3 regions of the Streptomyces sp. HP-A2021 genome follow, and region 2 is predicted to be linked to each of the others. Evidence: riboswitches for the same ligand, from Rfam matches in the RefSeq annotation. Region 2 holds a riboswitch; each other region holds the start of a gene.
What was found. Region 2 has a riboswitch for cobalamin ahead of MQE23_RS34180 (cobalamin biosynthesis protein). Riboswitches for the same ligand answer to the same signal wherever they lie in the genome.

Region 1: it holds a riboswitch for cobalamin, as region 2 does, so the genes downstream of both, MQE23_RS37245 (ABC transporter substrate-binding protein) here and MQE23_RS34180 (cobalamin biosynthesis protein) in region 2, are expected to answer to the same signal.
Region 3: it holds a riboswitch for cobalamin, as region 2 does, so the genes downstream of both, MQE23_RS40140 (energy-coupling factor ABC transporter permease) here and MQE23_RS34180 (cobalamin biosynthesis protein) in region 2, are expected to answer to the same signal.

The regions. Positions count from the first base shown of each region.
Region 1 covers NZ_CP094344.1:8,242,397-8,252,776, forward strand. Annotated here, with positions in the region: gene MQE23_RS37235 (APC family permease) at 1-1,104, opposite strand, end outside; gene MQE23_RS37240 (CoA-binding protein) at 1,239-1,667, opposite strand; cobalamin riboswitch at 1,759-1,949, shown strand; gene MQE23_RS37245 (ABC transporter substrate-binding protein) at 2,018-3,034, shown strand; gene MQE23_RS37250 (iron chelate uptake ABC transporter family permease subunit) at 3,031-4,044, shown strand; gene MQE23_RS37255 (ABC transporter ATP-binding protein) at 4,065-4,844, shown strand; partial or broken gene MQE23_RS37260 (hypothetical protein) at 5,138-5,500, shown strand; partial or broken gene MQE23_RS37265 (hypothetical protein) at 5,933-6,271, shown strand; gene MQE23_RS37270 (histidine phosphatase family protein) at 6,268-6,810, shown strand; gene MQE23_RS37275 (YigZ family protein) at 6,858-7,484, shown strand; gene MQE23_RS37280 (MFS transporter) at 7,558-9,027, opposite strand; gene MQE23_RS37285 (MarR family winged helix-turn-helix transcriptional regulator) at 9,166-9,753, shown strand; gene MQE23_RS37290 (SDR family oxidoreductase) at 9,843-10,380, opposite strand, start outside.
Region 2 covers NZ_CP094344.1:7,566,930-7,577,309, forward strand. Annotated here, with positions in the region: gene cobN (cobaltochelatase subunit CobN) at 1-802, opposite strand, end outside; gene MQE23_RS34175 (cobyric acid synthase) at 799-2,310, opposite strand; gene MQE23_RS34180 (cobalamin biosynthesis protein) at 2,307-3,248, opposite strand; cobalamin riboswitch at 3,349-3,488, opposite strand; gene MQE23_RS34185 (hypothetical protein) at 3,632-3,853, opposite strand; gene MQE23_RS34190 (inorganic phosphate transporter) at 3,888-5,132, opposite strand; gene MQE23_RS34195 (lysozyme) at 5,275-6,027, opposite strand; gene MQE23_RS34200 (class II aldolase/adducin family protein) at 6,224-6,955, shown strand; gene MQE23_RS34205 (alpha/beta fold hydrolase) at 7,039-8,166, shown strand; gene MQE23_RS34210 (hypothetical protein) at 8,464-9,789, shown strand; gene MQE23_RS34215 (VOC family protein) at 9,824-10,237, opposite strand.
Region 3 covers NZ_CP094344.1:8,918,975-8,929,354, forward strand. Annotated here, with positions in the region: gene MQE23_RS40120 (amidinotransferase) at 1-508, shown strand, start outside; gene MQE23_RS40125 (ATP-binding cassette domain-containing protein) at 529-1,383, opposite strand; gene cbiQ (cobalt ECF transporter T component CbiQ) at 1,380-2,129, opposite strand; gene MQE23_RS40135 (energy-coupling factor ABC transporter substrate-binding protein) at 2,135-2,506, opposite strand; gene MQE23_RS40140 (energy-coupling factor ABC transporter permease) at 2,503-3,204, opposite strand; cobalamin riboswitch at 3,234-3,441, opposite strand; gene MQE23_RS40145 (serine/threonine-protein kinase) at 3,510-4,904, opposite strand; gene MQE23_RS40150 (MFS transporter) at 5,377-6,705, opposite strand; gene MQE23_RS40155 (ABC transporter permease subunit) at 6,702-8,588, opposite strand; gene MQE23_RS40160 (GNAT family N-acetyltransferase) at 8,618-9,154, opposite strand; gene MQE23_RS40165 (VOC family protein) at 9,209-10,006, opposite strand; gene MQE23_RS40170 (class I SAM-dependent methyltransferase) at 10,197-10,380, shown strand, end outside.

The sequences.
Region 1 (10,380 bases), 680 kb from region 2:
GCAGACCACGCCGGTCACGAAGGAGACGATCAGGCCGAACCACGGAACGCCGCGCGCGTCGGTGCGGGTGAAGATCTTCGGCGCGTAGCCGTTGCGGGCCAGGCCGTAGGAGACGCGGGAGGTGGCGGTGGTGTAGATCAGGCCGGTGCCCCCGGGGGAGACGACCGCGTCCAGATACAGCACCACACTCAGCCAGCCGAGCCCCAGCAGGGTGGCCAGCCCCGCCCAAGGGCCGCTGATACCGGGGTAGTCGAGCTTGGTCCAGCCGTGCGCGAAGGAGGCCAGCGGCAGGGCCGCGATGAAGACGATCTGGAGCAGGACGTAGATCCCGGCTCCGATGGCGACCGAGCCGAGCGTCGCACGGGGCAGGTCACGGGCCGGGTCGCGGCTCTCGCCCGCCAGCTGGATCGCCTGCTCGAAGCCCAGCAGGGCGAAGATGATGCCGCTGGAACTGACGGCGCTCAGCACGCCATGGGCGCCGAACGGGGCGAAGCCGTGCTCGGTGAAGTTGCCCGGGTGGAAGTTGCCGGCCGCGATGATGAAGATCGCGGCCAGCGGCACGGCCACCTTCCACCAGGTGGCGGCGCTGTTGGTGTGGGCCAGGAGCCGCACGCCGAGGAAGTTGATCACGACGAACACGGCCATGAGGATCACGGCGACGACGAACCCGCTGGTCGTGAGCGTCCCGTCCTTGGCGTGCTGGAAACCCTGCGCCCAGTGCCAGTGCCCGGCGTAGCCGATCATGGCCTCGACCTCGATCGGTGCCACGGTCGCCGCCTGGAGCCAGGAGAACCAGCCGAAGGACATGCCGGCCAGTCCGCCGAACGCGTAGTGCGGATAACGTGCCGTGCCGCCCGCGACCGGGAACATGCCGCCGAGTTCCGCGTGCACCAGGGCCAGCAGTACGATCCCGACCGCGCCGATCAGCCACGACAGAATCGCCGCGGGGCCGGCCGCCACGACCGCCTTCTCGGCTCCGTACAGCCACCCGGAGCCGATGATGGAACCGACCGACGCCCACATGAGCCCGATCAGTCCGACGTCCCGGCGCAATCCGCCCGGGCCCCCCTTTACCCCCGCTGCTGCCTGGTCGACGCTCACCATGAATCAAGGGGCCTCTCATAAAAGAACTCGGTGAGTTCTGCGAGCAAGAGGCCTCAGATTAGGAATCGATTATCCAGCGGTAGAAGACGAGTTGCGCAGCCTTGACCCGGCGCGGGTATTTCCTGGAAAGCGCTTCAGGAGTTCTGTACGCGGTGATGAGGAAGCCGTGGGATCTCGATCGCCGGGCAGCGGTCCATCACCATCTCCAGGCCCGCGGCGCGGGTCCGGTCGTACGCCGCCTCGTCGATGACGCCGAGCTGGAACCACACGGCCTGCGCGCCCTTCGCGACCGCCTCGTCCGCGACCGCTCCGGCGAGATCGCTGTTCACGAACACGTCCACGACGTCCACGTCGAAGGGGATGTCCGCCAGACTGGCGTACCCCTGCTCGCCGTGCACCGTCTCCGCCTTCGGATGCACGGGCACGACGCGCTTGCCGAAGCGCTGGAGCACGGCGGCGACGCCGTACGCCGCGCGCTGCCGGTTCGACGACAGGCCCACCACGGCCCAGGTGTCGCCGAGCTCGGTGAGAATCCTGCGGACCGTTGCCTCGTCGCCGTACACCTGCGGCCTCCTCGGATGTCGCGGAAAACTGCTGTCGCACTGCTCTCCGTGCAACGGCGCAGGGCGCGCGGTGATTCCCCCGCGCCCTCCGTGATAGCTTGCCGAGGCCAGTCGAACCCATGTACGTGGGTCAGGGAATCCGGTGCGAATCCGGAACTGACGCGCAGCGGTGAGGGGGACGGGCGGGGCCTCGGCCACTGGACGGCACGTGTGACGTCCGGGAAGGCGCTCCGCACCGGACGAACCCGAGTCCGAAGACCTGCTGGCGGCCCCCGCGGCCGTGCGCGGCGGGGGAGCACCGTACGACCGGGCTCCGCGATCGAGCCCTCGACGACTGAGGACTGGTTTCCGTGCCCCTCGCCCGACCCGCCCGTGCCGCCGCCCTGCTCGCGGCCGGCTCCCTGCTCCTGACCGGCTGCGGCGACTCGAAGGCCACCACCGCCAAGGCCGCCGTGACCCTCGACAACTGCGGCCACGAGGTGCGCGTCGAGACCCCGCCGAAGCACGCCGTCTCCCTCAACCAGGGCACCACCGAGATCCTGCTCTCCCTCGGCCTCGCCGACCGTCTCGCGGGCACCGCCACCTGGACCGACCCCGTGATGAAGGGGCTGGCGAAGGCCAACGCGAAGGTGCCGCGCATCGCCGACAACAACCCGTCCTTCGAACGGGTCCTGGACGCCGACCCCGACTTCGTCGCGGCGTCCTTCGTCTCCACCCTCGGCAAGGGCGGCGTCGCCACCCGGGAGCAGTTCGAGAAGCTCGGCGTCCCCACGTACGTCTCCCCGTCGGACTGCGCCGGCAAGGACAACTCCGGCGACGGGGACGGCGCGCGCGACAAGGCGCTGGGCATCGACACCATCTACGGCGAAGTGCGCGACCTGGCCACCGTGTTCGGGGTGCAGGAACGGGGAGACAGGCTCGTGGCCTCCCTCCAGCGGCGCATGGCGAAGGCCACGCGGGGCATCCACGCCTCCGACGTCACTCTCCTGTACTGGTTCGCCAACTCCGAGTCGCCCTACATGGCGGGATGTTGCGGGGCGCCCGGCATCATCACCCGGGCCCTCGGCGCCAAGAACGTCTTCGACGACACGCACGAGGAGTGGCCGCAGATCAACTGGGAGACGGTCGCCGACCGCGACCCCGACGTCCTCGTCATCGGCGACCTCACCCGCAAGTCGCAGACCGCCGAGTCGGCCGCGAAGAAGATCGCCTTCCTGGAGTCCAACCCGGTCACCAAGAAGATGGACGCGGTCAGGCACAAGCGGTACGTGCTGCTCAGCGGGCAGGCCATGAACCCGACCATCCGCACGGTCGAGGGCGTGGAACAGGTCGCCGCCGGACTGCGCGAGTTCGGGCTCGTGAAGTGACCGTCCGCGGGCCCGCGCTCGGTGTCGCAGGCGCCTTGCTGCTGGTCGTCTCCCTGGCCCTGGCGATCACCGTCGGCCCGGCCGACATCCGGATCGCGGACGTCTGGTCCGTCGTCGCGGCCCACCTCGGGCTCGGCAGCTCGGACCTGACGCCGATCCGCGACGGGATCGTCTGGCAGCTGCGGCTGCCGCGCACCCTGCTCGCGGCCGTGTGCGGGGCCGGGCTCGCCGTCTGCGGGGCGGTGATGCAGTCGCTGCTGCGCAACCCGCTCGCCGACCCGTTCGTGCTCGGGGTGTCCTCCGGCGCCTCCACCGGCGCGGTCGTGGTCGTCGTCCTGGGACTGGGCGGCGGTGCCGTCTCGGTGTCCGCGGGAGCGTTCCTCGGCGCCCTGGTGTCCTTCGCGCTGGTGCTGCTGCTCAGCCACACCCTGGGCGGCACCACCGACCGGGTCGTCCTCGCGGGCGTCGCCGCCATGCAGCTCTTCTCCGCGCTCACCTCCTTCGTCGTGATGACCGCCGCCGACGCCGAGACGACCCGGGGCGTGCTGTTCTGGCTCCTCGGCTCGCTCGGCGGCGCGGGCTGGACCGACGTGTGGCTGTGCCTGGCCGTCCTGGCCGTCACGCTGGTGGTGTGCCTGTCGTACGCCCGTACCCTCGACGCCTTCGCCTTCGGGCAGGACGCGGCGGCCGCGCTCGGGGTGTCCGTGGCCCGCACTCGCCTCGTGCTGCTGTGTGTCACGGCCCTGCTCACGGCCGCGCTGGTCAGCTCGGCGGGGGCGATCGGCTTCGTCGGGCTGGTCCTGCCGCACGCCGCGCGGGCCCTGACCGGTCCCGGGCACGCCCGGCTGCTGCCGGTCACAGCCCTCGCCGGAGCGGTGTTCCTGGTGTGGGTGGACACCCTCGCCCGTACGGTGCTGGACCCCCAGGATGTGCCGGTGGGAGTCGTGACGTCGCTGATCGGGGTGCCGGCGTTCGTGGTGGTGCTGTACCGGACACGGAGGGTGCGGTGAGCAGGGCGGCGGAAGCAGCGGTGTCCGGCGCCGGGCTGCGGGCCGACCGGGTCGGTCGCCGTGCCGACGGACGCCTCATCCTCGACGGTGTCGTCCTCGCGCCGGAGACCGGCTCCACCGTCGGCGTCCTCGGTCCCAACGGCTCCGGCAAGTCCACGCTGCTGCGGCTGCTGGCGGGGCTGCTCACGCCGACCGCCGGAGTCGTCACCCTCGACGGCACGCCGCTGGGCGACCTGCCCCGCCGCACCGTCGCCCGCCGGCTCGCCGTGGTCGAGCAGCAGGCCGACACGCAGGTCGAGTTGACGGTGGTGGACGTCGTACGGCTGGGCCGCGTGCCGCACCGCCGGGCCTGGACGCCCGGTTCGGCGGACGACGAACGGGCCGTGCGCGAGGCCCTGGAGCGCACCGGCCTCGCCGACCGGGCCGACCAGCCCTGGCACACCCTCTCGGGTGGCGAACGCCAGCGGGTGCAGATCGCCCGCGCGCTCGCCCAGGAACCCCGCGAACTCCTCCTGGACGAGCCCACCAACCATCTCGACATCCACCACCAGCTCGACCTGCTCGCCCTGGTCACCGGCCTGCCGGTCACCACCGTCGTCGCCCTGCACGACCTCAACCTCGCGGCGATGTACTGCGACGAGGTCGTCGTGCTGAGCGCGGGGCGGGTCGTGGCGGGTGGCGCTCCGGGCGACGTCCTGACGGAGGAACTCATCGCCGAGGTCTACGGGGTGCGGGCCGCCGTCAGCCGTGAAGGCCCCGAGCAGCGGCCGCATGTGCGGTTCCTGGGGACGCTGGGCTGAGCGGCCCCGCGGCAGGCGGGGTGGGCGGGCGATTCACGCCATGGTGGTCTGTCCCGATAAACGCGTCGTCGGCCGGGCGGTTTCCGGTGTGGTGGTGTCTGGCCCGACGGGCGTGGCGTTGGTGGGCGGTTTCCGGCGTGGTGGTCTCACGGACCGGCGCGCCGTTCGTGGGGCGATCCCCGCCTCGATGACCTGGTCCGTCCGGCACGCCATTGGTGGGGTGTTCTCGCCACGGTGGCCGGAAAAAGCCGCACATGCCTGCGTGTGCCGCCCACCCGGCCTACGCTCGCCTCGTGCTGCGCATCATCGACGCCCGGACCGGCGAGCCGGTCGACGCCGCTCCGGCCCGCCGGGGCCTGACCCGTGTCGAAGTGCACGCGCCCGGCTCCGACCTGACGAACCTGCGGGTGCTGCTCGTGGCGGACCTGCTCGTGCGGGCGCTGGAGCTCGGCGGCACACCGGTGTGGGCCCTGCTGACCGGCGGGCACCGCCAGGCCGAGCTGCGCGCGGACGCCACGGCCCTCGGGATCCGCCCCTTCGAGGACAGCCCCGACGTCGGCGCCGGGCTGGGCGAGGCCCAGATCGTCCATGTCACCGTCGAGGGCGGGACAGCGCCTGACGGGGTGCGGATCGCCGTCGCTCCCGTGGAGACGCCGGGATCGGCCACGTCGGTCGGCGAGACGGCGGGGTCGGGCCTGCCGGTCGGTGAAGCGGCGAAGTCCGGTCCACCGGGCGGCCGCCCGGCCGAGCCGGACCCGCAGGCCCGTGAGTCGACGAAGTCGACCCCGCCGAGTGGTCGGTCGGGGGAGCCGGGGTTGTCGGGTGGTGAGTCGGCGGGGTCGGGCTTGTCGGGCGGTTGGTCGGGCGATTCGGGTTTGTCGGGTGGTGAGTCGGCGGGGTCGGGCTTGTCGGGCGAGCCGGGCTTGCCGGGTGGTTGGTCGGGCGAGCCGGGGTTGTCGGGCGGTCGGTCGGGCGAGCCGGGCTTGCCGGGCGGTGAGTCGGCGGGGTCGGGCCTGCCGGCCGGTGAGCCGGCAGCGTCGAACCCGCCGGGCGACCAGTCGGTGGGATCCGGTCCGCTGGGCGGTGTCGACCCCGCCGTCCTGCGCCTCGCCCTGCTCGCCCGGCACCACAGCGCCCCCGTCCGGCTGGAGGCGGACGTCCTCGGGGAGGCCCAGGCCACCCTCGCCCGGTGGCGCGGTGCCGTTGCCCGTTGGGCCCGGCGGCCCTCCCGGCCCGTGCCCGACGACGTGCGCCGGCGGTTGCGCGACGCCTGGGACGACGACCTGGACGTGCCCCGGGTGCTGGACGTGCTGCGGGGCGTGGAGAACGAGCCGGATCTGCCGGACGGCGCCCGGTTCGAGACCTACGCCTACGCCGACCGGCTCCTCGGCCTCGAACTCACCCGCGATCTGGGAGCCCCGTCATGATGAAGCGCGCCGGAGCGGGCCCGCTGCGCCGCCTGGTCGTGCTGCGGCACGCCAAGTCCGCCTGGCCTCTGGACGTCGCCGACCACGAGCGCCCGCTGGCCCCGCGTGGCCGCCGCGACGCCCCCGCGGCCGGACAGGCCCTGGCCGAGGCCGACTGCCTGCCCGACCTCGCGCTGTGCTCCACCGCCGTACGCGCCCGCCGGACCTGGGAACTGGCCGCCGCCGAGTGGGGCACGCCCCCGCCGGTCCGGTTCGACCGGCGCCTGTACGCCGCGAGCCCCGCCGGTCTGCTGGCCGTCGTGCACGAGGTGTCCGCCGAGGTGGAGACACTGCTGCTGATCGGGCACAACCCGGGCTTGGAGGAACTCGTCCTGGCGCTCGCCGGTGACGGCCTCGACGACACGCTGGAGCGGGTCCGCACCAAGTTCCCGACCTCGGCCGTCGCCGTACTGTCCTGGCACGGCACGACCTGGCGGGCCCTCACCCCCGGCGCGGCGCTGCTCACGTCCATGACCGTGCCCCGGGGCGCGAAGAAGTAGCCCCGGCCGCTCCGGTCCGTCCCTGGGCCCCCGCATAGGGTGGCCGGATGCAGGACGAATACCGCACGGTCGCCCGCGCCGGCGTGCACGAGACCGAGGTCAACCGCTCCCGCTTCCTGTGCGCCCTCGCCCCGGCGGCCACCGAGCAGGAGGCGCAGGACTTCATCGCCACGGTCCGCAAGGAGCACGCCGACGCCTCCCACAACTGCTGGGCCTACGTCATCGGCGCCGACGCCTCCGTCCAGAAGGCGAGCGACGACGGCGAACCCGGCGGCACCGCCGGCGTCCCCATGCTCCAGATGCTGCTGCGCCGCGACATGCGGTACGTCGTCGCCGTCGTCACGCGCTACTTCGGCGGGGTCAAGCTCGGCGCGGGCGGACTCATCCGGGCGTACGGCGGAGCGGTCGGCGAGGCCCTGGACACCCTCGGCACGCGCACCCGCCGCCGGTTCCGGCTGGCCACGGTCACCGTCGACCACCAGCGGGCCGGCAAGCTGGAGAACGACCTGCGGACCACCGGGCGCGAGGTGCGGGACGTCCGCTACGGGGAGGCGGTCACGATCGAGATCGCCCTCCCGGACGCCGAGGTGGAGGCCTTCCGGGCGTGGCTCGCCGACGCGACCGCCGGAACCGCCGGTTTCGAACCGGGCGGGGAGGCGTACGGCGACGTCTGACGCGCGATCGGTCTCTCGCCCGGCGCCCGGGAGCCGGCCCGGCGGGCGCCGGACCGGCTGTCGCGGACGGTGGCTATCGGACGGTGTCACCTTCCACGCTCGCGGGGACGCGGCCCAGCCGGACGGCGAGCAGTGCCGTGCCGACGGCGAGTGCCGCGAGGACGTAGGCGGTGAGGTCGAAGGCGTCCGCGAAGTCGGCCAGGCCGGTGTCCGGACCCGGTGCCTGGGGATTGGTACCCAGGAAGCCGCGGTACAGGGCCCCGATGACGGCTACCCCGAAGGCCATGCCCGCCTGCGTGACGGTGTTCAGCACGCCCGATCCGGCGCCCGCGTCGTCCGGGTGGACCCGGGACAGGACGGTGTCCACCAGGGGCGCGACGACCAGGCCCTGCCCGAATCCGGAGACCCCCATCACCGCCGCGAGCCCGATCGCCTGGCTCGTGCTCTCCAGGCCGGTGACGGCGGGCACGGCCGCGAGACCGGCCGCCATGACGAGGCCGCCCGCCACCGACACCCCGATGCCGAACCGGGCGGCGAGCCTGCGGCAGGCCGCGGAAGCGGCGATGAAGCCGAGGCCGAGCGGCACGAAGACCATGCTCGCGGCCAACGGCGTCAGGCGGAGGCCCGACTGGAGGTGGTAGGTGAGGACCAGGAACAGCCCGGCGTTGCCGGAGAAGAACAGCAGCACGGTGCCCATGCTGAGCGGGAAGCCCTTGGCCCGCAGCAGCCTGCTCGGCAGCAGCGGGTCGTTGCCCCGGGACTCGGTCCGGCGCTCCCACCGCAGGAAGGCCAGGGTGCCGGCCGCGCTGAGCGCGAAGCAGACGTACGTCCACCAGGGCCAGCCGTGCTCACCGCCGAGGATCAGCGGGATGAGCACGAGCGGCAGCAGCACGGCGGTGAAGACGACGCCGGCGATGTCGAGCCGCGGCAGATCGGCGCTGCGGCTCTCGGTGACGGCGGGCACGGCCGCGCACAGGATCGCCGCGCCGATCGGCACGTTGATCAGGAAGATCATGCGCCAGCCCAGGCCGGCCACGTCGAGGTCGAGCAGCAGGCCGCCGCCGACGAGGCCGGCGATGACGCCCGCGCCGATGGAGGCACCGTAGGCGCCGACGGCCCGGGCCCGGTCGCGCTCGTGCACGAACACGGCCCGGATCAGGGAGAGCACCTGCGGTGTCATCACCGCGGCCGACAGGCCCTGGAGGACCCGGGCCGCGATCAGGGTGGCCGGGCTGGGCGCGAGCGCGCACAGCAGGGACGTCAGGGTGAAGGCGGCCACGCCGTACTGGAAGGTGCGTTTGCGGCCGATCCGGTCGCCGAGCCGGCCGCCGGTTACCATGCCCGCTGCGTAGGCGATCACGTACCCGTCGATCACGAACTGGAGTTGGCCGAACCCGGCGTTCAGGTCCGCCTGGATACCCGGAGCCGCGACGTTCACGATGAACATGTCGATCTGGCTCATGAACATCGCGAGCAGGACCACGGTGAGTCCCGCCCAGTCCCGCCCGGATGCCCGGGGAGGGCCGGTCGCGGTGGCGGCCACGGCCTCGGTTCCTGCCTTCGGACTCGCTTTCCGTGTCTCTGTGCGCATATCACCACTCGGTTCCGGACGTGCGCCGCAGCGCTTGTTTAGTGCTAAATTCAGATCTAAATGTAGCAGGTCAGTGTGAAGGGTGAGCTCATGACGGCATCAGAGGAAAGCGATCGCCGGCCGGCGGGGGAGGACCCGGCGGACGCCATCGCGGCTGCCTGGAGCCGTGAGCGGCCCCAGACCCCGGTGGGCTCCATCGGCGTGGTCACGAGAATCTGGCAGCTCGCCAAGCACTTCGGCGACGACCGCCGGCGGGTCCTCGCCGAGGCGGGCGTCGACCCGGCCACCCTGGACCTGCTCAGCGTGCTGCGCCGCAGCGGGCCCCCCTACACGCTGAGCACCCGGGACCTCGCCGGGCACTCCCTGGTGACCGCGGGCGCCATCTCCCAGCGGGTCGCGCGCGCCGAGCGTGACAACCTGGTCACGCGCCGCCCCGCCCCCGGCCGCAGTCGCGCCGTGCTGGTCGAACTGACCCCGGCCGGACACGCGTTGGTGGAACGCACGGTCGACCGGGTGCTCGCCCGCGAGGCACAGCTGCTGGAACGCCTGGGCCCGGAGCGGCGCGAGGCACTCGCCGAGTTGCTGCGCGAGCTGCTCGACGACGTGCAGGACGAGCTGAACGTGAGGGGTGTCTCTCATGTGGGGCACGAGGGCCTCGACCACACGGGGCAGGGCTGAGCCGGACCGTCGTCGGCAGGCGAGCCGGACCGTCGTCGGCACGGCTCTCCCGGGGGGCCTCGGGGGAGCCGTGCCGCGTCCGGTGCGCCTCAGTATCCGTATGCGCTGGGCGCGTTCTGGCCGCTGTCCACCGGGATGTTCGCGCCGTTGACGGCCCGCGCCCCGTCCGAGAGCAGGAAGGCGATCACCTCGGCGACGTCCCGCGGATCGACCAGGCGGCCGCCGGGGAACTCCTTCTCGAACTCGCGGTAGGCCCGGGGGTCCTCGTCCCGGAGCCTGGCCCAGCCCTTGCCCTCGATCAGCATGGAGCCGGGCGAGACACAGTTGACCCTGACACCTCGCGGCCCCAGCTCGCGGGCCAGGGACGCGGCCATGTGGATCTGCGCGGCCTTGGCCGCCGCGTACTGCGCGGGCGGGGCGGGCTTCCAGCCGGAGACGGAGGAGACCAGGACGGCGCTGCCCCCTGTACCGGCCAGGTGATCGGCGGCCTCGCGCAGCGCGATCGCCGGATGGGTGACGTTGAGCCGGCATGTCAGGTCCCAGTCGGACGCTTCCGTGCCGCGCAGATCCGCGCCGCGCGCGCCGCCCGCGACGGTCACCAGGCCGTCCACCCGGCCGAACCGGGCG
Region 2 (10,380 bases):
ACAGGGCGGCGTCGGACGCCTCCCAGGCGCGCCGCGAGGACGTCAGGCACAGCCCTTGCAGCACCGGGATGTTCAGCTCGGCGAGGGCGCCGATGTCCCAGGACTCCTCGTCACCGCCCGCCGAGGCCTGCGAGGCGTGGGTGCCGCCGGCGGCGAGGACGGTGGCGACGAGGGCGTCCGCCCGCCCGAGGATCTCGTACAGCCCCGCGTCGGCCCCGCGCAGCGAACCGCAGTACACGGGCAGCGCGTTGGAGCCCCGCGCCTCGATCGCGTCGCACAGGGTGTCCACGAAGGCGGTGTTGCCGCTCAGCTCATGCGCCCGGTAGAAGAGCACGCCGACGGTCGGCCGGCCCTCGACCCGTGCACGCTCGCCCCGGACGCCGTACTCCGGCATCCGCTGCGGCGCGGCGAACCCCTCGCCCGTGAGCAGCACGGTGTCGGACAGGAACCGCGCCAGCTCGGTGAGGTTGTCCGGCCCGCCCTCCACGAGGTACTTCAGCGCCTCCGCCACGACACCGGCCGGCACCGACGACTCGGCCATCAGCTCCGCGTCGGGCACCGCCTCGCCGCCCAGCAGCACGGTCGGGACGCCGGACGCCCTCAGCGCGGCGAGCCCGTCCTCCCAGGCCCGCTTGCCGCCGAGCAGCCGTACGACGGCGATGTCCGCGCCGTCGAGGAGGGCGGGAAGCTCCTCCCGGACGTCCACGCGGGTCGGGTTGCCGATCCGGTACGAGGCACCGGAGGCGGCCCGGGCCGCCAGCAGGTCCGTGTCGGCGGTCGACAACAACAACACAGTGCTCATGCGGGCGCTCCCGGTGGAATGAAGGGCAGTCCTCGCGGCGCGCCCGACTCGATGAGCCGCCACAGCGCGTCCGTGTCCGCGTGCTGTTCGATCAGGTCGCCGAGCCGGTCGAGCTGCTCCTCGCGCAGCGCGGCGAACGAGGTGTCGGGCGCCGGCTCGAAGCGGCGCCCCGCGGCGGCCGCCACCTCGCGCAGGAAGGCCCGCCGGAACCCGTCCGACTCCAGCGAGCCGTGCCAGTGAGTGCCCCAGGTCTGGCCGACCCGGCAGCCGTCCAGGAAGGGGTCCCCTCCGGTGACGTCGGCGACGCCGTGATGGATCTCGTAGCCCTCGACGCGTTCCCCGAGGGCCTCGCCCTCCGGCCGCGTGAGGGTCTTCTCGGGGGCGAACCGCACCCGCACGGGCAGGACCCCGAGCCCCTCGACATGACCCCGGCGGCTCTCCACGTCGTCCTCGATGTGCTCGCCGAGGATCTGGAAGCCGCCGCAGATCCCGAGGACGGGCCGCTGCTCGGCGGCCCTGCGGACCAGGGCCTCGGCGAGCCCCCGCTCCCGCAGCCACTCCAGCGCACGGACGGTCCCCCGGGTCCCGGGCACGATGACGAGGTCGGCGTCGGCGAGTTCCTCGGGCCGGTCCACGAACCGCACGACGACACCGGGTTCGGCGGCCAGCGCGTCGACGTCCGTGAAGTTGGACATCAGCGGAACGGCACAGACAGCGACGCGCAGCACGTCCTCGCCGACCGGCGGTGCGACGACGGACTCCCGGACCGTCCCCCGCAGCGAGACCCGCAGCCCGTCCTCCTCGTCGATCCCCAGCCCGTGCCGGAAGGGCAGGACGCCGTACGTGGGCCGTCCCGTGAGTCCCTTGAGCATGTCGAGCCCCGGCTCCAGCAGGGACACGTCCCCCCGGAACTTGTTGACGAGGAACCCGGCGACGCACTCCTGGTCCTCGCGCGACAGCAGGGCGACGGTCCCGAAGAACGAGGCGAAGACACCGCCCCGGTCGATGTCGCCGACGACGAGCACGGGGATCCCGGCGCCCCGGGCGATCCCCATGTTGACGATGTCGGTCCGGCGCAGATTGATCTCGGCGGGACTGCCCGCCCCCTCACAGATCACCGCGTCATACGTGCCCCGCAACTGCTCCAGACAGTCCAGCACGGTTCCGAGCAGCTTCTGCTGTCGTCCCCCGTGGTACCCGCGTGCGCTCAGCTCCCCGACCGGCTTGCCCAGCAGCACGACCTGACTGCTGCTCTCGCCACCGGGCTTGAGCAGCACCGGGTTCATCAGCGCGGTCGGCTCGACACGGCAGGCCTGCGCCTGCATGGCCTGCGCGCGCCCGATCTCGGCCCCTTCCTTCGTGACGAAGGAGTTGAGGGACATGTTCTGCGCCTTGAAGGGCGCGACCTTGACGCCCTGTCGCACCAGCCACCGGCAGATCCCGGCGGTCACGACGCTCTTGCCGGCGTCGGAGGTGGTACCGGCGACGAGGAGTCCACCGCCCGTCATGACGTACGCCCTTTCGCGATGCGGCGCGCGGCGACACAGACGCCGAGCGCGAGCCAGCCGACCCGCCTGGACAGCCGTACGGCCCGTTCGATGTCCCGGGTGCGGACGGCGCGCCCGGACCCGTTGAGCACGGGCCGGTGCTCGACGCGCCCGCCGTACGACAGGGTCCCGCCCAGCCGCACCCCGAGCGCCCCCGCGAACGAGGCCTCCACGGGCCCGGCGTTGGGGCTCGGATGCTTGGCGGCGTCGGCACGCCAGGCGCGCACCGCTGCCCGTGGATCGTCTCCTGCCAGGACCGCGAGCACGGCGGTCAGCCGGGCCCCGGGCCAGCCCGCGAGATCGTCCAGCCGCGCGGAGGCCCACCCGTAGCGCCGGTACCGGGCCGACTTGTGCCCGACCATGGCGTCGAGGGTGTTGACGGCCCGGAACCCGACGAGTCCCGGCACACCGCCGACGGCCCCCCACACGAGCGCCCCCACGACCGCGTCGGAGGTGTTCTCGGCGACGGACTCGACCACGGCCCGGGCGATCCCGTCGGCGTCGAGCGCCTGAGGATCCCGCCCGCACAGATGCGGCAGCCGCGCCCGGGCCCCCTCGACGTCCCCCGCCTCCAGGGCACGCCCGATGGCCCGGGCCTCCCGCGCGAGTGAAGTCCCCCCGACCACGGCCCAGGTGGCGGCAGCCGTCAGCGCGGCGGACGCGACGGCGGAGTCCCGCACGGCACGGGCGGCGACGCCCCCGAGCGCGACGGCACCTCCGGCGCACACCGCGGTGTGCAGCGCGCCCCACCCCCGGTGGTCCCGCCACAACACCCGTTCCACGGCGCCCGCGGCCCGCCCGAACACGGCGACCGGATGCCCCCGGCGGGGATCGCCGAGCAGCAGGTCACCGATCAGACCGGCGGCGGCGCCGTACGCGAAGACGCGACCGGCACCCATGGGCTCAGCCGGCCGCTGGGGCAGGCAGGGGTGGGGTACTGAACCTCGATCGGCAGCCGCGCATGGCGATATGTCCTCACTCAGGGTGTCCACGCCCTGGTTCGACTAGACCGGCGGTGAGAGTTCCTGGCTCCCGGGGATTGCTACCCCGGTGACAGTGGCGGGACCGCGCCGGACTCGCACCGGCTTCCTCTCCTGCCGCCGTACTGGCCCCGGCAGTCCACCACGGCCGGGAACAGCCGTCAACTTGCCGTTGACCTGCGAGGGGAGAGTGTGGAGAAGCCCACACCGCCGCTCTGACACCGAGTTGGTGTCCCCCCACCACACGACGACCGGGCGGTACGGGACCCAAGTCCCGTACCGCCCGGCGGAGTCGATCGTGATCAGGCCACGATCAGATAGATCCCGTATCCCACGGCAGCCGCACACGCCGCGAAGCACGCGTACGCGCCCGTCACCGCGAGCCCCGCGGACCCGCCCTCCGCGGCCGCCCGCTCGCGGCGGGACAGGCCGGTGATGCCGAGGGTGAACAGGCCCACCAGGGCCACGGTGACCACGAGGCTGACGCCGAAGACGGAGCCGAGGGCCGCCCAGTCGATCTTCATATCGGAGACTCTTCCTTGTTACCGGTCGGCGGGGTCAGACCGTGGTGGTCGTCGAGGGCGTCCGCTCGGCGGCGGCCTGAGCCGGGAACGACGGCACCGGGTCCTCCGTCGCCGTGCCCGCCGGAGGCGGGGTCACCGCGGCCATCGCCGTGGTCACCACACCGGCCGGCTCCGCCTCGTCGGCGTCGTTGACGTTGGTGTGGTCGACGACCTCACGCCGCGAGATCTTCCAGATCGCCGCGCTGGAGGCCACGAGGAAGACGGCCACCACCGCGGTGCCCCAGCTGCCGAAGCCGGTGACGTACTCGGCGAGCGCGCCCACCAGGGCCGCCGCCGGCAGCGTCAGACCCCACGCGACGAACATCCGCGTCGCCGTCGACCAGCGGACGACGCCGCCCCTGCGGCCGAGCCCCGCGCCCATCACCGAGCCGGACACGGAGTGGGTGGTGGAGAGGGAGAAACCGATGTGCGAGGAGGCCAGGATGACCGTGGCCGCGCTGGTCTGGGCGGCGAAGCCCTGCTGCGGCTGGAGGTCGGTCAGGCCCTTGCCCATGGTGCGGATGATGCGCCAGCCGCCGAGGTACGTGCCGAGCGCGATCGCGAGACCCGCCGAGAGGATGACCCACATGGGCGGGTCGGAGTCGGGGGCGACGGCGCCGCCGGCGACCAGGGCGAGGGTGATGACACCCATCGTCTTCTGGGCGTCGTTGGTGCCGTGGGCCAGCGAGACCAGGCCCGCGGAGGCGATCTGGCCCGCCCGGTAGCCCTTCTCGGAGGCCTTGCCGTCGGCCTTCTTGCCGAGGGAGTACGTCAGCCGGGTGGCGAGCAGTGCCGCGATGCCCGCGACCACCGGGGCGGCGATCGCCGGGATCAGCACCTTGGTGACCAGGACGTCGCCGTGCACCGCGCCGACGCCCGCCGAGGCGATCGTGGCGCCGATCAGGCCGCCCATCAGGGCGTGCGAGGAACTGGACGGCAGACCGACCAGCCAGGTCAGCAGGTTCCAGAGGATCGCGCCGACCAGGGCGGCGAAGATGACCTCGGGACGGATGCCGGCCTCGTCGACGAGGCCTTTGGAGATCGTGTTGGCGACTTCCACGGACAGGAAGGCGCCGACCAGGTTGAGGACGGCGGACATGGCGACGGCGACCTTGGGCCTCATGGCGCCCGTGGAAATGGTCGTGGCCATCGCGTTCGCGGTGTCGTGGAAACCGTTCGTGAAATCGAACGCGAGTGCGGTTACCACCACAATCGCGAGGATCAGCGAGAAGCTTTCCATTTACCCAGGCAATCGTTCGAGGTCGTTGGCCCGTCGAACGTAGGTAACCCGAGTGAACGGAAGATGAACTGGGAGGGGCGCAGGGGTGTCCGCAAACGAGGACTGTCGTTCCGTCCTCCTTGGGCTCCCCGCGCCCCGAAGGCTAGGCGCCGCGCGCGAACTGTTTCAGCCGATCGAGTGACCCGTCGAAGAGGTTCTGATCACCCGGAAGGGTCCCCGATCCGTTGTCGTACTGCCAGAAGGTCCACGAGGACCAGCCGGCCGGCAGGGTGCCCGCGCTCGCGGCGTCGTAACGGGCGATCCACAAGGGGTGGTCGGCGGCGAAGGCGCGGCTGCTGCCCGTGCAGGTGTTCCACCAGTGGGTGGTCGTGTAGATCACCGGGCGGCGTCCGGTGAGCCGCTCGACCTCGTCGCTGAACGACCTGATCCAGCCGACCATCCTCGCCTTGCTCAGGCCGTAGCACTTGTGCTTCTTGTCGTACGGGTTGTACTCGATGTCGAGCGCGGGCGGCAGCGTCCAGCCGTCCGCGGTCCAGCCGCCGCCATTGCGTACGAAATGCGCCGCCTGTGCCTGGCCCGACGACCTGTCGGGCACCGCGAAGTGGTAGGCGCCGCGGACGAGACCCGCCGTGCGCGAGCCGTTGTACTGCCGGCCGAAGTAGGGGTTGCGGTAGGTGGTGGACTCCGTCGCCTTGACGTAGACGAACCTGGCGCCCTTCGCCTTCGCGTCCTGCCAGTCGATGTTCTTCTGGTGCGACGAGACGTCGTGTCCCTTCGGGCGGCTCGCCCCCGAGGCGGGAGCCTCGGCGAGGGCGGTGCCTCCCAGGGCGAGTGCCGCCGCGTACGCGGCGAGCCATCGGGTTCGGCGTCGGAACGGTATGCGGTCACGGGCCATGGTTCCCCCCGGAATGGCGACGTGCACGGCAAATCCCCCAGAGAGTACTGGGAGATCGTTGAATGCCCGAAGATCTCCGGCCAAGAGAGGTGCATGGGGTGTCTGTCCCGGTATGCGCCCTTACGGAGGCGCGGCTTCCGGCCTAAAGTGCCCCCGCCCGGCGGCGCGTTGAGGGCCCGCCTGGCAGGATCGCCGCATGGCTGAGGAGCGAGGGAACGGGCGGGGCGCGGGGGACGTCCGGGGTGGCGGACAGGGTGCGGGGGAGCCGCGGCGGAGAAGTGTGCGCCCCGAGGAGGCGCGCGCCTGGGAGGAACTCGTCACGACGGCCCGCCGGACCGTCTCCGACGGACTCGTCGTCGGAACGTCCGGGAACGTCTCGGTGCGCGTCGGGGACACCGTGCTGGTCACGCCGTCGGGCGTCCCCTACGACCGGCTGAGGCCGGAGGACGTGACCGGCGTCGGCCTCGACGGCCGGCAGGTCCTCGGCACACTCGTGCCGACCAGCGAGCTGCCCATGCACCTCGCGGTCTACCACACGACCGGCGCCCGTGCCGTCGTCCACACCCACGCCGTGCACGCGACGGCCGTCTCGACGCTCGTGAACGAGCTGCCGCTGATCCACTACATGGCCGCCGCGCTCGGCGGACCCGTCCGGGTCGCCCCGTATGCCACGTACGGCACCGACGAGTTGGCCGAGAACATGCTCCGCGCCCTCGCCGACCGCTCCGGCTGCCTCCTCCAGAACCACGGCACCGTCACCCACGGCGCGTCCCTGGACCAGGCCTACGACCGCACTGCCCAGCTGGAATGGATGTGCCGCCTGTGGCTGACCGCCGCATCGGTACCGGGCCTGTCCCCGAGCCTGCTGTCGGGGGAGCAGCTGGCGGAGGTGGAGAAACAGCTACGGGGCTACGGCCAGCGCCGCTGACCTCCCGCCCCGGCCGTCCGCCCCCGTCACCCCGCGGCTGCCTCCCACTGGTCCGTCGCCCGGTCCGCCGGGACACTGGAGTCGTGCGCACTGCCAGAGCGACGGCCGCTGCCGTCACCGCCGTGGTCGGAGTCGGTGCGGCCGCCGTGGCCGCCGGACGGTTCGCCAGTGACGCGGCGCTCAAGGCGCCTCCCGGCCGGCCCCTGCCCACCGAACCCCGGCTCACCGTGCACGGCACCACCGCGGGGAAGATCAGCCTCACCCGGGACCTGGCCGCCCTGAGGCCAGGCCGCTACGGCCTGTCCGGCAACGGCTCCCACGCGGTCGTCGGCCCGGTGCTGACCGACGCCCCGCACTCCGCCGACACCGTCGTACGCCGCCTGGAGCGCGTCACGCACGGCACCCTGAAACCCGGCGACAAGGTCTGGCTCACCCCGAACGTGTACGTCGGCAACCCGAGCGCCGCCCTCGGCATCGAACACACCGACGTCGACATCCCGGGCGAACTCGGCGCCCTGCCCGCGTGGTTCGTACCCGGCGCCCGGGACACCTGGGTGATCGCCGTGCACGGCCTCGGCACCACCCGGGAACTCGCCATGAACGTCATGGGGTTCCTGCACCGCAGCCACATCCCGGTGCTCGCCCTCGCCTACCGCGGCGACCTGGGCGCACCCCGCCCACCCGACGGCCTGAACCACCTCGGCGAGACCGAGTGGCGCGACCTCGACGCGGCGATCCGCCACGCCGTACGCCACGGCGCCCGGCAGGTCGTCCTGCACGGCTGGTCCACCGGCGCCACCATGGCCCTGCGCGCCGCCGCACACTCGGAGCTGCGCGACCGCGTCTCCGGGCTCGTCCTGGACTCCCCGGTGCTCAGCTGGGAGGCCACCCTGCGCGCCCTCGCCGCGGCCCGCCGCACCCCGGGCGCGCTGCTGCCCCTGGCGGTCCGCGCCGCACAGGGCCGCACCGGCCTCCACGGCGACCGCGCTCCGGACGCGGCCCTCGCCGCCGGGCTCCGGGTCCCGGCGCTCGTCCTCCACGGACCGGACGACACGGTGGCCCCCTGGCACCTCTCCCGCCGGCTCGCCGACGCCCGCCCCGACCTGGTCGCCCTCCGTACCGTCGGCAACGCGCCCCACGGAGCCATGTGGAACGCCGACCCGCAGGCCTACGAGGAGGCCCTGCGCCGCTTCCTGACCCCTCTCATGTGACCCCGGCGCGTCAGCACCCCCCCGTTCACGCCCCCTTCGCCCCGTCGCAACCACGTCCTGTCCCGCACCCCGACGACCGGTCGTGATGATTCCGTTTAGCGTCGTACCACTGGCCTGTTTGCGGCCCTCGACCACTCGCGGGACCCCGTGCGTTGGCCATCCCCGTCGCCCGCCGTGACATTCCGTTTGGGTTTTCGGACCGTCAACCGGAAGACTGCCCTCGTGACGTCCCGTATCCCGCGCGACTCCAGGCTTCGACTCGTCCGCCCGCGACCCCTGGCCGCCGCCCCGCAAGCGATGAACCAGCGGCGCTCGCGCCGCCCCGCACCGCGCCCCCCGGAGGGCACCCCGGCACCGGCGGAGCTGGCCAGAATGGCACGCTCAGGTCTGGCCGACGCGGCCCGCGTCGCCCGCTGGGCCGACACCGAGCTCGGCCCCGGACGGGGCAGCGCCACCGCCGACGGCAAGGCCACCCTCTCCGCCGCGACCGCCGAACGGGCCGCCCGCGAGCTGGGCCTGACCCCGGATCAGGTCAGAGCCGACTGGGACACCGCCCGTCTCGCCGGTCTCGTCGAGGTGCACGGCGACAGCGCCCGTCCCGGCTGGCGGCTGCGCGCCTGGGACCGCGACGACAGCGCCGTACTGCGCGGCTGGGTCGCCCTCTTCGACGCCTGGTCGCTCGCCTATCCGGAGCCCGACGACCACGAGCCCGCCGCCGTCGCCGAGGTCGTCTCGGCCATGCCGCAGGCGCTGTCGTTCCTCCAGCTGTCCGCCGGCCCCGTCCCCGTGGAGCAGCTCCTCGACCTCCTCGAGCAGCGCGTCACCGAGCTGCGCACCGCGCGCTGCGAGATCCCCTACGGCCCGCAGCCCGAGCCGCCGGCCGAACCGGCGCCCGCCGACGCCCCGCTCGCCCCGCTCCTGGACTGGGCCCTGCGCGCCCTCGCCTCCGTCGGCGCCCTCACCTACGGCGACGGCCAGGCCACGCTCACCCCGCTCGGCAGCTGGGCCGTCTGGGTCAAGCTGGAGCAGATCTGCGTCGCCGCCCAGAGCCCCGCCGGGAACATCGAGCAGGCGGCCGAGGACATGCTCCGTGGCTGCGCCCAGCTGCGCCCCAACGCGGCCCGCGCCGAGTACCGCGCCTGGCTCGCCGCCCGCCCCGTCGGCAGCGCCGTCACCGAACTCCTCGGCGCCGCCCGCGGTGAGGACGCCCTGCTGCGCGGCCTCGCCTTCGAGGCGCTGCGCGTGGTCGGCGCCCCCGCGGAGCCGGACGTCCGCGCCGTGCTGGACGAGCCGACGCTCAGGCCGTACGCACTGCTGTGGCTGGCCGAGCACGACGGGGCCGACCCCGAGGACGCCCACGAGGTCCTCACCCGGGAGGAGGCGACCTGGCTGTGGGTGGACACCGCCGCAGCCGTCGCCGACCACGGTGAGGCCCCGCTGCTCGTCCGCCATCTGGAGTCCGCCGTGCAGCCGACCATCCCGATGCTGCTGGACGAGGTGCGCGCCGTGGGTCATCCGAGGACCGTGCAGGTCCTGGTCGCCCTCGCCGCGGCACACCCCGACCCGGCCCTGGCCAAGGCCGTCCGCCGGGCCGCCTTCCAGGTGCACACCGGCGGCAGCTAGGGCCGACGACAGGCCCTGGAGCCCGGCCGGGACGTCAGCCGGACATCTCCGGCGCGTACGTCCCGAAGCTCCACACGTTGCCCTCGAGGTCCCGGGCCATGTAGTCCCGCGAGCCGTAGTCCTGGTCCGTCGGGGGCATCAGGATCTCCGCGCCGTGATCCACGGCGCGGCGGTGGTGCGCGTCCACGTCGTCCACGACGACGTACACCCCGGTCGTGCCCGCGTCCTTCATCGCCTTGTCGAAGACGCTGCCCGTGCCCTTGCTGCCGATCATCACCGCGCCGTTGCCCTGCACCAGCTCGGCGTGCATCACCGCGCCGTCCTCGCCCTCGAACACCGACAGCTCCGTGAAACCGAAGGCCTGCGTGAGCTGCCGGATCGCCGCCTTCGCGTCGGCGTACAGCACCGTGGGATAGATGCTCGGACGCCCGCCGGACGTGCCTGCCATACCGACCACTCCCTCCTGCTGCCCAGTCTGGCACCCATCACTGACACCGACCCGGCGAGACCAACCGAACACCCGCACGCAGAAAAAGTGGTTGCATCGCCCCGTTAGACTGTCCCCCATGGCCTTTCTCCTCGCGCATTAGA
Region 3 (10,380 bases), 1.4 Mb from region 2:
CGTCCGGGCCGGGCGGGACCTTTTCGTCACGCGCAGCAACGTCACCAACCGGATGGGCATCGACTGGCTGCGCCGCCATCTCGGGCAGGGGTACCGCATCCACGAGATCGAGAGCCGCTGCCGTACGCCCATGCACATCGACACGACCTTCGTCCTGCTCGCGCCCGGAAAGGTGCTGGTCAACCCGGAGTACGTCGACGTCGACCGGCTGCCCGGCATCCTGAGCTCCTGGGACGTCCTGGTCGCCCCCGAGCCCGACCCGATCGACGAGACGCTGCTCAAGGTCACGTCGATGTGCGGCCAGTGGCTCAGCATGAACGTGCTCATGATCGACGAACGGCGGGTGATCGCGGAGCGGCACCACACCGGCATGCTGCGCGCCCTGGAGAAGTGGGGTTTCGAGCCGATCCCGTGCGACCTGCTGCACTACGCGCCGTTCGGCGGCTCGTTCCACTGCGCGACGCTCGACGTCCGGCGCCGCGGCTCACTCGAGTCCTACTTCGACTGACCGAGGCCTCCGGGCGCCCCTCAGACTCCAGGCGCGCCCAGCCGTCCGGCCGCGAGGGCGGCGAGTTCCGTGGGCGTTCGCGGCCCCGGCTCCGTGCCCGTCAGCCACCCCTGCGCGCGGAGGAGTTCCGCCGCGGCGGCTCCCCACGGCAGCCGCAGGCCCGCCTCTTGGAGGAGGTCGGGGCGGGCCAGTGCCACGGGAGCGGGCCCGGTGCGGACTCCGGACGGGGTGAGGAGCGCCGCGTCGTCGGCCCAGCGCAGGGCGAGGTCGACGTCGTGGGTGGCCATCACCACCGTGGTGCCGGCCGCACGGAGTCCGTCGAGCGTGCTGAGGAGCCGTTCCTGGCCGTCGGGGTCGAGCCCGGCCGTCGGCTCGTCGAGGATGAGGACACGGGGGCGCATGGCGACCGCGCCCGCGATGGCGGTGCGTTTGCGCTGCCCGTAGGAGAGCAGATGGGTGGGCCGGTCGGCCAGGGCGGTGATGTCCAGGGCGGCGAGCGCCTCCGCCACCCGCGCCCGCACCTCCGTGTCGTCCAGGCCGAGGTTCAGCGGCCCGAACGACACGTCCTGCTCGACGGACGCCGCGAAGAGCTGGTCGTCCGGGTCCTGCACCACCAGCTGGACGGTCGTCCGCAGCCGGGTCAGGCCCTTGCGGTCGTACGTCACCGGCTGCCCGTCGACCGTCAGCCGGCCCTCGTGGGGCCGCAGTCCGCCGCTGAGGAGCCGCATCAGCGTGGTCTTGCCGCTGCCGTTGCGGCCGAGCAGCGCGAGCGCGCGACCCTCGCGGATCCCGAAGTCGAGGCCGCTGAGCACGGCCGGGCCGTCCTCGTAGGCGAAGGACGCGCCCCGCAGGGCGACGAGGGCGGGCTCGCTCATGTCAGCGGCCTTTCCAGTACGAAGGTGAGGACGGCCAGCGCCGCGAGGAGTACGCAACTGGCCGTCGTGAAGCGGACGGAGACACGGGCCTCGGGCACCAGGACGCGCAGGGTGCCGTCGTAGCCGCGCCCGGCGAGACCGGCCTGGAGGCGGACCGCCCGGTCGAAGGCCCGGACGAACGCGGTGGCGCCGAGACCGCCCAGGGAACGCCAGGCGGCGGCCCGCGTGGTGTGCCCGAGCCGGGCCGCCTGCGCGTCACGGACCCGGCGCACGGAGTCCAGCAGCAGGAAGCTCATCCGGTACGTCACGAGCGCCACGTCGACGACCGGCGCGGGCACCCCGGCCCGGACCAGCCGCGGCAACAGGTCGGACATGGGCGTGGTGAACGCGAACAGCAGCACCCCCAGGGATGCCGCCGAGGTGCGCAGCAGCAACTCCCCGGCCCGGACCGGCCCGTCACCGGCGAGGGAGACGAAGCCGCCCGGCCCGCCGACCTGCACGAGCAGCGTCAGCGCGCCGGTCACGCAGAAACCCAGCGGCACCCGGTAGGCCCGCCACAGCCGGCGCCAGGGCACGCCCGCCGGACCCAGCAGCACCACCAGGGCGGTCAGCAGCACCAGAGCCGCGCCCGGCCAGGGCGGCAGCGAGATCGCCAGCAGGGTCAGACCCAGCCCGAGCACGGCCTTGTCCACGGGATGGCGGCGGCGCCAGCGACTGCTGTGCGCCGCCGCGTCGATCGGCAGCACGCGGCTCAGGCCCCTTCGGCCGTGGACTCCTCGGCGGCGCCCCCGGCCGCACGGCTCTCGGAGTCCCGCTCCCGCGCCCGCTGCTCACCCTGCCGCCTGCCCCGGCGCAGGCCGAAGTAGTAGGCGAGGACACCGGAGCCGAGGGCCGCCTGGAGGGAGAACAGCGCCGACTCGATCTCACCGGACGGCGGTTCGTACAGGGGTGAGAACCAGGGCTTGTAGTCCGGCTCGATCTCGGTGATCGCCGTCTCCGCCTCGCCGTCGGCGCCCGTGAACGGCTCCTTCTTGTGGTCGCCGAGGCCGAGCGCGAGCGGCAGCACGGCGAGCGCGGCCACGGCGAGCAGCAGCAGAAGGTTGATCTTCGTGTTCCTGCTCATCGGGCCACCGCCTCGGTCTCGCTCCGGGACTCCTTCTCGGCCAGGAACACACCCAGCCGGGTCAGTTCGCCCTTGCTGGACTGCACCAGCAGCCGCATCACGAGCACCGTCAGCAGTCCCTCGCTCACCGCGAGCGGGATCTGGGTGACGGCGAAGATGGAGCCGAACTTGCCGAGCGCGCCCAGGAACCCGCTGCCCGGGTCGGGGAACGCGAGCGCCAGCTGCACGCTGGTGACGCAGTAGGTGGACAGGTCGGCGACGAACGCGGCGCAGAACACGGCGACCATCAGCGGCACGCCGTAGCGGCGCAGCAGTCGGTACACCGCGTAACCGGCCCAGGGCCCGACGATCGCCATGGAGAAGATGTTGGCGCCGAGCGTCGTCAGACCGCCGTGCGCGAGCAGCAGCGCCTGGAAGAGCAGGGTGATGGTGCCCAGCACCGCCATGACGGGCGGCCGGAACAGGATGGCGCCCAGGCCCGTGCCGGTGGGGTGGGAGCAGCTGCCGGTGACGGACGGCAGTTTCAGGGCGGACAGGACGAACGTGAAGGCGCCTGAGGCGCCGAGGAGCAGGGTGCTCTCGGGGTGCTCGCGCACCTCACGGGTGAGCGACCGGACCCCGTGGAGGACGAACGGCGCAGACGCGACGCCCCAGGCGACCGCGTGCGCCGGAGGCAGGAAACCCTCGGCAATGTGCATGGCTCAGCAGACCCTCTCCAGCACCTCGTGGATGGTTGACGCGCCTTGGCCGGTCTCCTGGCTCACGGGTCCCACCGCCCGTACTCCGCCTTCCCGGGTCCGTGAGGACCCAGTGGCTGCCCGCTAGGGCTGGAGCCGGACTTCCCGATCACAGTGGCGAGGGCCGCACCGGCATCACACCGGATTTCCCGTTCACCAAGGCGTGGTGACAGTAATGCCGAGATAAGGGCCATGACAAGCCAGCCGAGGGGGCGCGCGGAGGGGCGCGTGAGGGGGCGACCGCTCACACACCGGCGCAGGACGGCTCAGTCGTCACCCTCGTCGTCCTCGTCCTCCCCGTTCCCCCAGGACCGCGGAGCCTGCTCCTGCTTGGGCTTGTCCGTCTTCTCCGGCGGGCTGCTGTTCGTCTCCTGCGCCGGGCTCTCGGAGGCGGTCGTCGCTTCGGCCGGGGTCGGGGAATCGGGTGCCGTGGCGGAGGGGGTGACATCGGCCACTGCGCCGGCGGTCGGAGTCGTGGCGGCCGCCGGGGCGGAGGCCAGGGGGTCGGCGGAGGCGGCGGAGCCGCCGGGCGAGGGGGCGGCCGGGCTGCTCGCGGACGGGGACGCGTCGGGTTCTGTGCCCTCCGTCGCGGTGTTGTCGGGCGAGAACCACAGCATGCCGGCGAGCATCGCGGCGAGGAAGACGGCCGCCGCGGCCACCACCGCTGCCGTTCTCCGGTGGTCGCCGAGACCGCCTCGGGGCGCGGCGCGACGGGAACGCCCGCCGCGGGCGGTACGAGACCCCGTGGGCAGCGCGTACGTGGCCGGGGCGCCGGTGTCGGCTGCCGCGTACGGTCTCGGCCCGGCGGACGGCACCGGGGACGCAGCCTCCGGCAGCGGCTCGGGCAGCCCTCGCCAGGCGCCGCCGGCGAACCACTCGGCCGCCTGCTGCGCCGTGGGCCGGTCCTCGGGCTGCTTGGCGAGCAGGGCGAGGAGGTAGCTCTCGAAGGCGGGCGGCAGACCGGCGACACCGAGTTCCCGGGGAGGTACGGGGGCGTTGTCGAGATGCTGGTGGAGGAGCGCGACGGCGGTGTCGGCCTGGAACGGGGGGCGGCCGCTCAGGAGCTGGTAGAGCACGCACCCCAGGGAGTACATGTCGGAGGCGGGACCGGCGGGCCGGCCCAGGGCCCGTTCGGGCGCGAGGTAGAGGCCGGTGCCGACGATCTGGCCGGTGGCGGTGAGCGCGGCGCCCGGGTCGTCGAGGAAGCGCGCGATGCCGAAGTCGCCGATCTTCAGTGTGCCGCCCGCGTCCAGCAGGAGGTTGGCGGGTTTGACGTCCCGGTGCACGATGCCCTGCTGGTGCGCGGCGGCGAGTCCCGCGGCGGCCTGCGCGGCGAGTTGCGCCACGCGCTCAGCGGGGAGCGCGCCGGAGACGGACAGCACCCGGGCGAGGCTGTCGCCCTCGACCAGCTCCATCACCAGGTACAGCCGGTTGTCGTACTCGCCGAAGTCCAGCACCCCTACCAGGTTGGGGTGGTTGAGACGCCCGGCCGTCTGGGCCTCCAGGCGGAACCGGGAGGCCGCCGTGGCGTCGGTGTCCTGGGGCAGCAGCAGCTTGACGGCCACCGCTCTGGCGAGTGTCTCGTCGTACGCACGCCAGACCTCTCCCATTCCGCCGCGCCCGATCTCAACGTCCAGCCGGTAGCGGCCCGCTAGCAGCACTCGTCCTCGTCCTATGCTCGTGGGAAGGTCCTCGCCGCAGGCCGCAACTCCCCGCGTCGGAGCGGGGGTTGGTGGGGGGTGCCGCAGCCGACCCAGGATACTGGCGCCGCGTGACCACAGTTCCCCGGTGCGGTGTCGTGGGACGGTACGGTCCCGGAAATCGGGGAGCGGAGGACCGTCCCGCCGGGGTGAAGCTGCGGCGCGCGGGGTTGCCACGGCTGTGGCTGCCACGCCTTTCCCCGCTGCCGGCGGGCGCCGGATCGGGCCGCCGCGCGCCTGCCTCCCGCGTCTGCGCGGTCGTCGGGCGCGTGCCGTCGGGCCGTCGCGTGCTCCGCCCCTCTGGGCCTGGGTCAGGTTGCCGCGCCCCCGCCTGCTGCGCCTGGCCTGTGGTCGGGCTGCCGCGTGCCCGGCCCCCGCGTCTCCGCCTGCTGTCGGGTCTCCGCGTGCCCGCCTCCCGCGTCTGCGCGTGCCGTCAGGCCGTCGCGCCCGCCCCCTGCGCCCGTTCCTCCCGGCGCGGCAGCAGTGCCACCGCCAGGGCGGGTACGGCCGCGAGCACCAGCCAGGGCACGGCGGCCGGGAGGCCCGTGTCGAGCAGGGAGCCGGTGGCCGCGCTGCCGGCGAGGACGATCAGGCCCGAGACCGACGACAGCGCACCCATGTAGAGGCCGATCCGGCCCTCCTCGGCGAGGTCGGGCACCCAGGCTCGGGCGGCGGGCACGACCAGCATCTGCCCCACGGTGAGCAGTACGACGAAGCCCGCGGCCGGCAGCAGCCCGGCGGTACCGGTCCAGCCGGCGGGGCGCGCCGCGGCGACCACCGCGAAGCCGGACGCGATCAGCAGCAGCCCGGCGGTCATGGAGCGGCGCAGGCCGAGCCGGTCGCCCGCCCAGCGGGTCACCGGCAGCTGTGCGCACACCACCAGCACCGAGGACAGGGCGAACAGCCAGGACAGCGGCGCCTGGGAGCCCGCCGCGCGCTGCACCTCGTCCGGCAGGGCCAGATACAGCTGGTTGTAGGCGAGAAGGTACGTGCCGTACGCGCAGCACAGGGCCAGGAAGCGGCGGTTGCGCAGCAGCAGGCGCGCCCCGCCCCCCTCCCGGACGCGTACCCTGCCGGGGATGTGCTGCGGCATCAGCCACACGTGCCCGGCGAGGACGAGCACGAACACCGCGGCACCCGCGAGGCACGCGGTGCGGAAGTCGACGGCGAGCAGCAGCGCGCCGAGCAGCGGTCCGACGAAGGCCCCGGCCTGGCCTGCCACGCTGAACAGGCCCAGGAGACGGGTGCGTGAGCCGTGGCCTTCCTCCTCCCAGACCACCGCCTGGCGGGCCACCTCGGACTCCACGGCGGGGGAGAACAGCGCCGCGGCGAAGCCGATCACCAGCACGGCGCCGATCACCGTCCAGCTCGCCTCCGCGTACCCGAGCCACGCGAACCCGGCGATCCGCAGTACGCAGCCGGCCAGCACGACCGGGCGTACGCCGTAGCGGTCGACGAGCGAGCCGCCGACCACGAACAGGCCCTGCTGGCTGAAAGTGCGCAGGCCGAGGACGAAGCCGACCAGCCAGCCCGCCATGCCGATCGCGGTGCCGAGGTGCTCGGCGAGGAACGGCAGCACGGCGTAGAAGCCGATGTTGAAGGCGAGCTGGGTCACGATCAGCAGCCGCAGCAGCGGGGACAGGTCCTGCCAGAGTCTCCAGGTGCTCTCGCGCGCGGCCTTGGGCGTCGCGCCGCCGGGTGTCTCGTCGCCGGACGTCGGGGCGGCCCGGCGGGCCAGGACGCGGGATATGAGGCCTGTCATCGTTCTTCTCTCGGTGAGAGGGGAGCGGGGGTCAGGAGGGTGTCGCCGTGGTTCGGCCGCTGCCGCGGTGCGGGCACGACCCGGTCGCCGGACGGCCTCGCAGGGCGGTCGGCCCGCCCACGCCGCCGGGGCAGTCGTACGCCGCCGGCGGCCGTCACGGCGAGCGCACCCAGCAGGGCGAGTACGGCGGCCGGGAAGAGGACGGCCCACGGGGCGCGTTCGGCGTACGGCTGGTTCTCGGCGAGCAGCAGGCCCCATTCGGGGGACGGCGGCTGCGCGCCCAGGCCGAGGAAGCCGAGCGCGGCGAGGCTCAGTGCGACGCCGGGCAGCCGGAGCAGGGCATGCCGGGCCACCGGCGGCAGTACGGCGGGCAGCAGTTCGTGCCGGAGCAGGTACCAACGCCCGGCGCCCAGCGCACGGGTGGCAGCCAGGTGGGTGGTCGCCCGCTCCTGACGCAGCAGGGAGGACGTGTGGGCGGCCAGTGGGGACCAGGCCACGACGCCGACGGCCAGGGCGGGCGCCCAGGGGCCGCTGCCCGTGACGCCGGCGACGAGGAGCCCGGCCAGGACGGGCGGTACGGCACTGACGGTGTCGGCCAGCGGCCCGGACAGCCGCGGCAGCAGCCCCAGCAGCAACCCGGCCACGAGGGCGGCGGCACTCACCGCGAGCGCCGTGCCGAGGGTGTTCAGCGCTCCGTCGGCGACGCGGGCGAGGACGTCCCGGCCCAGCGCGTCCGTCCCGAACGGGTGTGCGGGAGAGGGGGGTTGCAGCCGGGCGAGGGTGTCCAGGGCGAGCGCGTCGCGCGGCAGGCCGAGGCCGATGACCGCGGCGAGCAGTGCCCCGTACAACAGGGGCAGGGCGCGGGGCGCGGGCGGGGCCGGCCGGTGCAGGGAGGACAGGGCGCTGTCGCGCAGCGCGGGCCCGATCAGCAGCCGGGCCGTGACCCGGGCGATGACGCCGGCGGTGGCCGCGAGTAGGACGAGGGCGAGCGTGCCGGTCTGCAGGACGGGCAGGTCCTGGGCGAGCGCGGCCTGCAGGGTGAGCCGGCCCAGGCCGGGGATGTCGAAGATCTGCTCGACGGCGACCGAGCCGCCGGTCAGACCGACCACGAACAGGCCCAGGTTGGGCAGCAGCCCGGGCACACAGCGGCGCACCGCCCGCCGCGCCAGGGACTTCGGCGGGACACCGCGGGCCGCGGCGGCCAGCGCCCAGGGTTCGGCGAACGCGCCGGGCAGCAGGTCGTCCAGCATCCGCCCGAGGACCGCGCCGGCCGGCAGGCCGAGGGCCAGCGAGGGCAGCACCATCCACTGCGGCCCGTACCAGCCCAGGGCCGGCAGCCAGCCCAGCTGCACGCCGAGCACCGAGGCGAGCACCGAGGCGACGAGGAACTCGGGCAGCGCGGCCAGCACCGCGGTCGCCGTGCCGCCGGCCCCGCGCGTGCCGAGCCGGCCCCGCGAGCCGAGCCGGAGTGTACGGGCGCACACGGCCGTCACCGTGACCGCGGCGACGACGAGGGCGCCGGACATCAGGAGCAACGACACGCCGAGCGCCTGCGCGACGGAGGGCAGCACCTGGGCGCCGGAGACCCACGACGTGCCCGCGTCCCCGTGCAGCAGCCCGCCCAGCCAGCGGCCGAGCAGCACCAACGGGCCGTCGTCGAGCCCGAGTTCGTCGCGGATGGCGCGCAGCGTCCCGGGGGCCGGGTCGCGGTCGGCCGAGCGGGCCTTCAGCACGGTCAGCGCCGGGTCGGTGCGCGACAGCCACGGCAGCAGGCCGATCGCGCCCACCAGGCCGGCCGTGAGCACGACCCGCCACAGCAGCGTCGGGCCGCCGCCGCGCACGACAACGCGCAGGGCGGCCAGGCTCTTGGTCAGGGGTGACATCGAGGGGTTCACCGTCGTCCCCGCGCCGCTCAGGCGAAGGGGATCTCGAAGTGCACCACGCCGCTGCCCCCGCCGGGCACGTCCTCCCGCTCGTCGCACACCACCTTGCCCAGCGTCCGCCACAGGCCCATCGCACCGGGCGAGTGCGGATACGTGTGCAGATACACCGACCGGTAACCACCGTCGGCCCGCGCGAAGTCCAGCAGGCCCTCCACCAGCCGCCGGGCCAGACCCCGCCGCCGGTACTCGGGGCGCACGTACACCCGCCGGAGCTGTGCGGTCTCGCCCGAGGGGAACCGCTCGGCCAGCCAGCGCGGGTTCGGCGGATGCGCCGGGCCGCGCGCGTCCAGGGCCGCCGTGGCCGCCACCGTCCCGTCCCGCTCGTCCACGGCGACCAGGAGCGTGTGCCGCGGCGGTACGACGTAGAAGGACGAGGGGTCGATGATGTCGGTGTGCCACCCTGGCACGTATCCCGTCCCGAAGTCGCGGTACACCGCGTCGAGCATCACCACCCGGGCCCCGTCGAGGTCCTCCGCCGCGGCTTGCCTGATGGTGATGTCGTGCATTTGCACATCATATGCAAGAAGCTGCTCCGGCTCGCCAGGGGGTGTCCACCGGGCTCAGCTCCCGGACGGGGTGAGCACCACGAAGTCCGCGTTCGCCGGGTCGACGCAGACGGCCAGCCGGCCGACGCCCTCCGCGTCCTCGGGCCCCATCTGCACGCTGCCGCCGTTCTCGGTGGCCTTGGCCACCGCGGCGTCGCAGTCCTCCACGGCGAAGACCGGGTGCCAGTACGGCCGGCCGTTCGTCAGCGACAGGTTCTCCTTGCCCATCTCCATGAGGCCGCCGTGCATGCGCTCCTCGGGCAGTCCCGCGGGGGTGATGAGCGTGTACGTACCCCCGCCTCCCGGCAGCTCCATGTCGCTGAACTGCCAGCCGAACAGGCCGCCGTAGAACTCCTTCGCGGCCGCCGCGTCGCTCGTCATCAGCTCGGTCCACGACAGCGAGCCCGGCTGGTCGACCAGGTCGACGCCCTTGGTCGTCCCCGGCTGCCAGACGGCGAACTGGCCGCCCAGCGGGTCGCTGTACTGCGCCATCCGGCCCCAGTCGTCGAGGTCCATCGGCGCCACCCGGACGGTGCCGCCCGCCTGCTGGACGGCCTCGGTGGTGGCGTCCGCGTCGGGGACGCTGAAGTAGAGCATCCAGGCCGAGCGCGCTCCCTCCTCCGTGAGCTTGCCGAGGCCGGCGACGATCTTGCCGTCCTTCCGGAACATGCCGCCTTCGAAGTCCTCGCTCCCGCCCATGGACTCGTAGTCCCACCCGAGCACGGCGCCGTAGAAGGCCGCGGCGGCCCGCACGTCCGGAGTGCCGAGGTCGAGCCAGCAGGGGGAACCGGGGGCGAACTCCGTGGTGATCATGGCGATGCATCCCTTCCGCAGATTCGGTGTCCCCAGCGTGGCACCGGGCACTGACAACCGCCCGTCGGCCGGACCCCGGTCGGCGGATCCCCGGCCGTCCGCCCCTGGTGGGTGGTACGGCCGTGGAATCATCGGGGGCATCGCCCGGTCGGGTGATCGCGGAATCCTGTGCGGTGAGGTGGTGGGCGGCGTGGTGACCGGCTGGGAGTGGGACGACACGTTGTTCTCGGGGACCGCCGCCTACTACGAGCGGGGGCGGCTGCCGTACGCCGCGGGGCTGGCGGACGCGCTCGCCGAGGCGCTGCGGCCCGACGGGGAGGGGCGCCTCGTCGACGTCGGCTGCGGGCCCGGGACCATCGCCCTGAGCCTCGCGC